3 regions of the Paenibacillus paludis genome follow, and region 1 is predicted to be linked to each of the others. Evidence: riboswitches for the same ligand, from Rfam matches in the RefSeq annotation. Region 1 holds a riboswitch; each other region holds the start of a gene.
The links. A riboswitch is a leader RNA that binds a small molecule or an ion and turns the genes downstream of it on or off. The one in region 1 is predicted to bind cyclic di-GMP.

Region 1 (3,232 bases):
TGTTGATCGGCATCGGTGTGGCCACCGCATGCCGGATTAACATTCAAGCCGTTTCCCAGGTCGGTGTGACCTCCGTGCTGGCATTGACCTTTTATCAGGACCCTTATATCGTGTGGAGAGTCGCGGAGACCTTAATCGGCGTGCTGATTGCCTTAATAATAAATATGATTATCGTCCCCCCCGGGGGGTTCGTCAAGGTTAAACGCCTGGCACTGGAAGGGACCCTGCTGCTGGCCGATGCCTTGACCGGACTCGCCGCAGAGAGCAGCAGTTCCAAGCAGGCTCCGGAGAGGCTGGTGCGTTCCGGACAACTGCTGGCGAAGAGCGACAAGCAGCAGAAAGAGCTGCACTATACGTTATCCCATTATCAATGCCGCGGCGGATTGCGGTCATTGACACAGGCAACCTCGCATCTGCAGAAGGTTCACCGCTACGTCAAGGAGATCGCCGAGGAGATTTCCCTCCTGCCTGCACATTATGCCGCAGCTGACTGGATGACAGAGGTCGTAACGGCAACCGCAGACTGCATCGCCTTGTATGGAACCAAGACTTTGTCCGATGCCGAATGCACCCGTTCGCTCCCCGAAGCGCTGCGCCGTGCCCGGGATCTGCAGTTCGCCTGGTTCTCCGAGCTGCAGGGTCAATGCTCGCTGACAGCAGTCCGCGATCTCGGAGCCGTCTTCTCCCATCTTAACCGGGTGCTGGAGGAAATTGAACGGGCCGATTATGCAGCCACAGTTATACCGGCACCAGCCTCCGTCCGGTCCGGAAGCGCGCGCGCCGTACATCTTGTTAAAAGAGGGCTCTCCCACAAGCTATAAGCTTGGGAGCGTCCTTTTTTTTGCAGAAACGACCCTGTCCTTTGAGAAAAAGGCAGGGTCGTTTTTGCTTGTAATATCGCTTGGACTCAAAGCCGTCCCTTTTAAAGGGATACCAGAGAGATTTATTATTAATAAGTTGAAAAATTAATACTAAAGTACTAGAATTAAGCTTGTTTGTAGATTTATTTTGGCAACCAATCCAGTATTGAACATTCCCTGTCGATTTGAGTCGATTAAATGACCTCATGCTGAATGTATATCATTGATCTATTTTTTTAAAGGCAAACTTCCCGAAAGGGCAGGACGCAAAGCGATGGGCCTAAGAATGTGAGACTATCCATTCATGGTCGCCAGGCTGCCAATTGAGATGTGACTTGGGTACCGGTAGATTAAGACAATCTATCATAGTCCATGATGCTCTTTTCTGTACAGATGCCATTGATTATACGAAGAAGCGAGGTTAGAGTAATGCCACAGCATATCATCGAGAAATTCAGGCATGTATTTCATACCACAACGCCAATCGGGAACCCCGATCTTCCGGCTCTGCCCTCTGTGCAGGCTAAGCCGCTCCGTGGGGGAGATGAGGATAAGAACGGACGTATTATCGTACAGAACAACCAAATATTCATCACTCCTCCTCTGCCCGGCGGCAAACCCGCTGTCATTTCCTCCGTTCACCCTGTGGTGTTGAATATTAACCGGAAGACGGTGACAGATCCTACGGAAGTAACCCCCACAGACCGTATCACCTGGGAGATTTGCGAGAAGCCGCAGTATCAGATTACCGTATCCGAAGATAAACTGAAGGTCTACTTCACGCTCTACCGTGCAGAAAAGTACGCCTGGAAGCTCGCCAGCTCCCCGGCTGCAGCAGATGTCACGGTCCGGGCGGAACCAAATTGCGGCCTGCTGCTGTCCACCCTTACGGTGGACCAGATTATCGCCGGCTTCAAGAAAAGCTCCATTATGCGCGATCTCAATATCCCGGCTCTTTATGCAGAGCTGAACAACCCTACCTATCTCCCGGTCTGCATCGCAGAGGGTAAAGCCCCTATTCCCGGCAAGAATGCCCGGCTGGAGCTGTTATTTGCTGAGGACAGGGAATATGAATTCATTCGGACTGCCGATCCTGCAGATTTCCCGAACCATCCAAGGGTTCCCTTTGTCCAGGAGGGAGAGGTCATTGCCTGTAAGCTGCCTGCGGAAGAGGGAGTGCCCGGCATCGACGTGTATGGCGGAATTATTCCCTCCCCGCCGCCGCAAGACATTCAGCTGGTCACTAAAGAATGTACAACCCTGCTGGCGGACGGCGGGATCGTCTCCCTCCGCCAGGGAAGGCCCCGCTTAACGGGATGCGGTCTGAACCGCAAGGTTTTTGATTTCCCCCAGACATATCTTGTTCCCGGGGATACGGACCCCGAAGCCGCCAAAATGATGTTCCCGGGTGATGTGGTCGCCACTAATGATATCGGAAACCAAACCATCCTTGAGGCGTTGGGAAATGTATACATATACGGCGATGTTACGCATGCGACAATCACAGCTACAGGCAGCATTTTTGTCCAGGGCAAGGTTGTCAGCAGCCAATTGTACTCCGGTCATTATGGAGCGAGACATAACCGCCTCTGCATGTACTCCGCTCTCTTGATGGAGGAAATGACCAGTCTGAGAAAAGCGTCGCAGCAGTTGGCGAATACCGTCCAATCACGCCAGCAAACCGTAAAATACGGTCTGGTCGTTATGCTGCTGCTGGAAAGCAAATATGACCATCTCCCCGGCCTGATCAGTGATCTCCAGGATGTTATTGCCGGGATGAATCCCGATTATCCTATCGACACCGGGCAATTAAGACATATGCTGGAGGTATTCCTGCACCCGGGGCAGTTCACCGATTTCTTCACGGATGCTGTTCTAAGCACCTTTCTGAGGCTGTTGCAGGATTTGCATGACGCCATATCCGGGATGCAGGAGGAGAATACACAGATCGACATTGCCTCGTCACAGCATAGCATTATTAAATCCGGCGGAGATCTCCATGTTCATAAGGAGGGGATTCTGCACAGCCAGCTGTTCTCTTCCGGCGATGTCCGTTTCGTAATGAACGAAGCGGAGTGCACGGACTCCTCAGTCGAGGCGGCAGGCTCCATCAGCGCACAGACTGTAGGGAAGCAGTCCTCCGAGAAATCGGTGCTTACCGCCGGCAATAATATTACAGTCCGCAAAATCTGCAACAGCGAAGTGACGATTGGAGAATACACCGCCAAGATCGACGGGACAGATGAAGAACTTGTCTTCACTGCCCAAAGCCTGCGGTTAAGAAATCAGGCGCATTAGCCTTCCTCTGCCCCAAAATATCTGATCTATATAGATTGAACTTATAATTCTTCTATTTTGGGATTGGCCGTGAC
Region 2 (3,232 bases), on a different contig from region 1:
AAGCGCTTATGGAATTTCAGACCGGCAAGTCTAACTGGATAGACGGAAAATGTTATGACAGTACCGGCGGTTCGGTGAAATATAGGTATGAATGGGATGCTGTCCGGGTATCTTTTTAAATATAGGGCTTTGTGTATCTTATCTCTGCCGGAGCCAATCAGGTGTTCAGGAAGGAGCGTATGCATAGGAAATGGGCAGTCTTCTTATTGCGTGGCTTTGCATGTTATGTTTATTTCTTACGTTTAAGGATAAGGTAAGCCGGAGAATTCTATATCCCGTGGCGCTGGTAGTTATTTTCGGCACATTGGGTTATTGGAAGGTTTTAATGTAATCTATAGCGGGTACTTTACAGGTCTTGCCGACTCCCATGGCGAGGCCTGTTTTTATTCTTCAACGCACCAAAGGCTATAGGCTTGCTTGAGGGCCGGATTTGTTTTTGTACTGTTCCTCATAGCTGTGGTAGCCGGAGATATCGAGTCCCAGGTATTTGCGCATATGGATAGCGGCCTGTGCAGCGATGACGTCATCCAGCAGCAGCATCCGTTCATGATATCCCCGGCATATAAATTTGGCCTCGATGCCGACCTGGAGCCGCTGCTGTTCATAGACCTTAACTCCGCGTTTCCTCATTTCGGCGCGCACATCCCTCAGATCGGCAGTAGCCGCATTCGCAGCAGTACGGAGAACATCCATGTATGGGGCGGGGGTCCGCAGTTGTGTCGACATAATGGCTGAATCCCGTTCAAAGGCTGATAAAATCAGCGGAAGCAATATATAGGATTTGACCAGTGTATTATCGTTACTCTCCGCTCTATGCATAAATTCAATCACCTCTAATAAGAACGTATATTCGTATTTTAACCGATTATTCAAAAATTAATCAATGGAATTTCTAAACAACTGAAACAATGTGACATAATTCACAAAATAATTATAAGAATTATTTTATATTAAAATTGAAATAATAAATATTGAAAAATAAAGCTCATTGATAAGGAGAATTGTGATGAATTATGAGGGAAGTCTCCGCCGCGGGTTGTTGTTCGGGTTGTTTCTAAGTGTTCCACTATGGATGTCCATGATCGGCTGGGTTCAGCTGTTATAAAATATACAAATTCTAAGTCCGGCTGTTGCCCGCTGACTTGTGTAAAATTGACAATGACTAAAAACTGCTGCCAAGAGCTGGCGACAGTTTTTTTGCCGTTTCGACATAAGTTGAAAAGTGGTTCGAATATACTAATTTTTAATATTGAAAATTTGTTTTATATGATCGGTAAATACAACGAAACCCTTATGTGATGCGGGATTGAGGACTTTTTAAGAGAATCTATCAAAAAAAATAAGGAATAGATTGACAAACGGAGGGGTGAAGAGATAGACTGATTCTAGTCCGAAAGTAACAAAAGTCATAGACTACATAGAATACAACTGTTACCAACTTCTCATGTATAATCGCAAACCGTTCGAAAGAGCGGGACGCAAAGTCAGGAATCTACAGCACTCTAAAGGTGCCATGATCGTCCGGCCGCCATGAAGCTAACCCTTCTTGGCGGTCTTTTTGTTGTTACGGGCTAATCTGTGCATTCATAGAATAGTTACATAGGAGGTGCATATCGTTGTTGAAGAAAAAATCATTAGCCTTGATTCTGACGGGGATTTTAACCATCGGCAATATGCTTCATCCGGGGATCAATGCAGAGGCGGCGGCAAGTATGCCGTACACCCCAACACCGGTGCTGGGAGTCGCCGGGAATTTCAATGCCTTTATCTTTGGAGATTTCTCGCAAAGCAATGACCAGATTCACGGACGGCTTGCTGCTGCAGGGAATATTACTCTTCAGGGATATGGAGTATCCAAGGATGCTGTGGGCGGAGATGTGCTTATCGCCGGCAAAGACATCGACTTTTCAAATGGAACAGTTTATGGCACCTCTGTGTATGGAGGCAGCATGAAAAGTTCAGGAGCTGATCTTAAAGGAGGTACGCGGCAGGACCATCCGATCGATTTTCAAGCTGAGGAGCAATTTTTGATTCAGCGTTCGAGTGAACTCGCTGCTCTGAAACAAACGCAGCCCTTTGTCAGAGATGGAGGGGAAATGACGATTAACGCTCCGGATTCCTTTAATGTCATTCATTTGACTGCTGCGGATTTGGCGGTTACCAACGGTCTCCAGTTCAACATTGCAGGAAATGCCACGGTAATTATCAATGTAAGCGGGAATAAGGTCGTCATTCCGGATTTTCAAATGTGGAACGGCAAACCTCACAATGTGCTGTTCAACTTCTACGAAGCTTCTTCTGTAGCAAATGGCAACACAACCATTGAAGGCACCATGTTAGCGCCTCATGCCTTTGTGGCATTCAGCCGAGCTGAGCTGCATGGTACCCTTATTGCAAAAGGATTCAGCGGTTATATTCAGATGCATCATCATACCTTTGAGGGAACGGTGCCGCCAGTCGGGCCGACACCAACACCGACACCAACACCAACACCGACGCCGATACCGACGGCGACACCGACACCAACGCCGATACCGACGGCGACGCCAACACCGACGCCGATACCGACACCAACACCAACACCAACGCCGATACCGACGCCAACACCGACGCCGATACCGACACCAACACCGACACCAACACCAACACCAACACCAACACCAACACCGACGGCGACGCCAACACCGACGGCGACGGCGACGGCGACACCGACACCAACGCCGATACCGACGGCGACGCCAACACCGACGCCGATACCGACACCAACACCAACACCAACGCCGATACCGACGCCAACACCGACGCCGATACCGACACCAACACCGACACCAACACCAACACCAACACCAACACCAACACCGACGGCGACGCCAACACCGACGGCGACGGCGACGGCGACACCGACACCAACGCCGATACCGACGGCGACGCCAACACCGACGCCGATACCGACACCAACACCAACACCAACGCCGATACCGACGCCAACACCGACGCCGATACCGACACCAACACCGACACCAACACCAACACCAACACCAACACCAACACCGACGGCGACGCCAACACCGACGGCGACGGCGACGGCGACACCGACACCAACGCCGATACCGACGGCGACGCCAACACCGACGCCGATACCGACACCAACACCAACACCAACGCCGATACCGACGCCAACACCGACGCCGATACCGACACCAACACCGACACCAACACCAACACCAACACC
Region 3 (3,232 bases), on a different contig from region 1:
GCTATAATTCTGGATTGAACAACGGCGTCTTCCGCCGCAGTCACTCCGCCAATATAGTTCCATATGCCTTTTGCCGGATCGTTGCTATAGATTCCAAGCTTCTCACGACCTGTCGTCCAAGGCGCTTCCTTCGGGTACCCTACCGTCAGCTTGGCCGGCATCAGGAACGGAGCACTCGCTTGCACCTGCCACGCAGAACCTGCCTTCAGCAGTTTTTTGCCTGTTGCGTCGAGCAGTACTTCTTTCTCCAGCTCAGCTTGGGCCAAGCTTACAGTGGTATTGTCAGGGAAGGTTCCTGCTGCAATCTCCAGCCGTGCCCAGCCATTCAGTACAGACAAAGTACCTCCCGCACTTCCGATAACCTGACTGTCCTTGGCTCCGGTCACTACAGTGGTCTTCACTTCCGGGGTTGCACCCGGACTCGGATCTGCGCCTGGATTTGGAACTGCACCTGGAGTTGAGGTTGTCCCTGGAGTTGGAGTCGTTCCTGGCGTTGGGGTTACCCCTGGACTTGGAGTGGCTCCCGGACTCGGAGGGGTTGATCCTTCTTTCAGGTCTATCGACTCTATGTAATCATCCTTCTTGCTGTAAAGCAGTTTATCCCCGGTAATGCCGATCAGCTTCGTTCCGGGCTCTATTGCTGGCAGTGATTTCACTGCATATGTAGTAAGGTTCACTTGCTGCAATGTGGCAGCACCGTCCCTTTCCTCTTGAAAAACTGCCTGTCCTTCACCTATCGACATGAAGGCATACTGGGTTCCTCCAGGCTTCATCTCGGTGAGATCCACAGGCAGAGCAGTTAGGTCCTTGATATTCAAAATCACATATTTGCTCTCGGAAGACCCATTTTTTTGCTTAAACAGCACATCGCTGCCGTTAAAAACAAACCAGTCCACATAGCTTGCTCCGCCCAAACTAACAAGTGCACGCGTAGCCCCGCTTTTCAAATGGAGCAGACTGAGCCCCCCGTCACGGGCATTCTTATACACCACATTGCCGCCGGCCAGCACCGGGAAACGTCCTTCGCCGAGGTCGGCTTCAACACCCGTAGCCAGATCATGATAGATCATGCTGCCGTAATTTTTGCGCTCGTACCAGACTACACCGACTCCATCTGTAGTCGGATTGCCATATGTGCCAGACTGTTTGTTAAGCTTTCTTCGGGTACCCGTCTCAAGATCGGCAGTGTAAATATCCCAGTTCAGTGAAGACTCCTGCTCTGTTCCTTTGTCGGCCCACACTGCAACGTTGCCGCTCACATAAGGCGCATCCTTGGCGGATGAACCCGATGTAAGAACAGTGCTGGCACCACTGGCCTGATTCATCGCGTGAACCTGCTTCACCCCGTCGGCCTCTGCTTCCAGCCATACAATCTGGTCGCCGGATACGTTATAGTCCGTTCTACCCGGATCGGTCCCGGCAGCCAAAACCTGCTTCATGCTAAGGCCTCCGCTAAACAGGCCCACAAGCATACTCACCGCCACTGCGGACACAACCGTCCGCGAAAACTTCCCTTTCCTTCTAAACCTCATTTACTTCTCTCCCCCAGCGCTATTTGTAGGCACGCCAAAAAACCAAGTGCCTTGAGCGGCCCGGCTGTCTTAACATCCTCCTTTGGATGAAGTAGACCCGTGGCTTTGCGTCTCCGACTTTCGTACGGATTTGCCTTTGTTTCAAACTCGGTTTTTCTGTCCCGTTATGGGTATGCAGGTGTGACTTTAGTTGTACAGGACTCTTTCTTTATCGGAATTTATCCCTATAAAATTAATAAGTCCTAGTTCTCCCTTACTTATATACCTTTTCCTTTTTTAGGAAATAGTCCTCGTTCTTCGGCATTTGTAAAGATTTAAAACAAATTTAGAAACAAAAAAACGGCATCTCTGCCGTTTTTTTGTGTTATAGACTCTCAGGATTCGAACCCAGGCCCTATATAAAGGATTTCACTAACTACTCCTGCTTTAAATGCTTGGCTGCGGCTGCAGGTGCAAACAGCGAGCTTGCAAGCAGAGCTACCGTTCCTTTATACACTGCGTGCGACGCTGCGACACTTCCTAAATGTCCTCCTATGTGCAGGTGAATCACTCCGTGAAGAGAGGACCAAATCGTACCTACAATAAATTCCGCATTTGAATCACCAGCAATTAGGCCTTGCTCTTGAGCGCTGACAATCACGGACAACAAGCGCCGCATAGCAGTAACAGTGCCTTTCATGCTCTGCTCATCCGGTTTGAAATCTGCAAATGCTCCCCCAAACATCAATTTATAGTAGCTGGTATAGCGCTGGCCAAATTCCCAATACACTTCTGCCAGATTAATTAAATACTGCTGCAGATCCTCTGACTGTGAAGCACTCTCAAATTCGCTCGAGAGTATTTTGCAGCCCTCCAGATATAATTGCTGGGCTAAACCTTCTTTATTAGCAAACAGACTGTAGATGATCTTGGTCGAGCAACCCATCTTCTGAGCTACTTTTCGCACGGTGACAGCTTCCGGCCCTTCTTCCTGAAGAATAAAGGCTGCTGCATCAACTACGAGTTGACGAAGACTAGCTGTGTTCTGTAAGCGGGCTTCCTGGTAGGTTGTCAGCTTTCTATTGCTTGCGTCAGCAAAATTATTAGGTTCATTCAACTTAATCGCCTTCTTTAGTTATGTTGTTATTCTCGGGAAACGCAGTTTCCAATCATATACCACGCATTCTATACAGTCGATTCCACAAAGTCAATCATACATGCACATATCTTCTTGCAAATTTTAAAAAAGAAGGTTTGACTTTCTCCAGCCAGCAGGTTACTATGATTTCAACAGGAAACACTGTTACCAACTAACAAGCTAATATTGCTTTGGGCACTACGTTTAAAGTAATTTTTTTCGCACAATCGGTAACATCGTTTCCTAACGAATACATCGTTTTAATAGGAGGAGTAATTTTATGAATATTCAAGGAAAATGGTCGCTAGTCACAGGTGCCTCTTCCGGCATTGGCGAACAATTTGCAATACAGCTGGCTAAACAAGGAAGCCATCTGGTTCTCGTAGCCAGATCTAAGAACAAACTCGATGACTTGGCAGCGGAACTCGAAAGAAGCTATAACATCAAAGTCAAAGTCATAGCTATGGATCTTACGGAAGCAAGTGCACCAAGCGAATTGTTCCAGCAATGCCAGCTGTTGAAACTTGAGATTGAGCTGCTGGTCAATAATGCCGGATTTGCCACTCATGGGAGGTTCGAGCAA

Region 2: another riboswitch for cyclic di-GMP. It lies ahead of ACAN56_RS09910 (collagen-binding domain-containing protein); the one in region 1 lies ahead of ACAN56_RS30510 (flagellar assembly protein A).
Region 3: another riboswitch for cyclic di-GMP. It lies ahead of ACAN56_RS12020 (S-layer homology domain-containing protein); the one in region 1 lies ahead of ACAN56_RS30510 (flagellar assembly protein A).

Annotation. Positions count from the first base shown of each region.
Region 1 covers NZ_JBGJZP010000025.1:6,497-9,728, forward strand. The annotation lists gene ACAN56_RS30505 (FUSC family protein) at 1-821, shown strand, start outside; cyclic di-GMP riboswitch class I at 1,092-1,184, shown strand; gene ACAN56_RS30510 (flagellar assembly protein A) at 1,290-3,158, shown strand.
Region 2 covers NZ_JBGJZP010000004.1:245,282-248,513, forward strand. The annotation lists gene ACAN56_RS09900 (ASCH domain-containing protein) at 1-1, shown strand, start outside; gene ACAN56_RS09905 (YhjD family protein) at 406-819, opposite strand; cyclic di-GMP riboswitch class I at 1,444-1,533, shown strand; gene ACAN56_RS09910 (collagen-binding domain-containing protein) at 1,617-3,232, shown strand, end outside.
Region 3 covers NZ_JBGJZP010000005.1:265,676-268,907, forward strand. The annotation lists gene ACAN56_RS12020 (S-layer homology domain-containing protein) at 1-1,532, opposite strand, end outside; cyclic di-GMP riboswitch class I at 1,584-1,677, opposite strand; gene ACAN56_RS12025 (TetR/AcrR family transcriptional regulator) at 1,948-2,628, opposite strand; gene ACAN56_RS12030 (SDR family NAD(P)-dependent oxidoreductase) at 2,930-3,232, shown strand, end outside.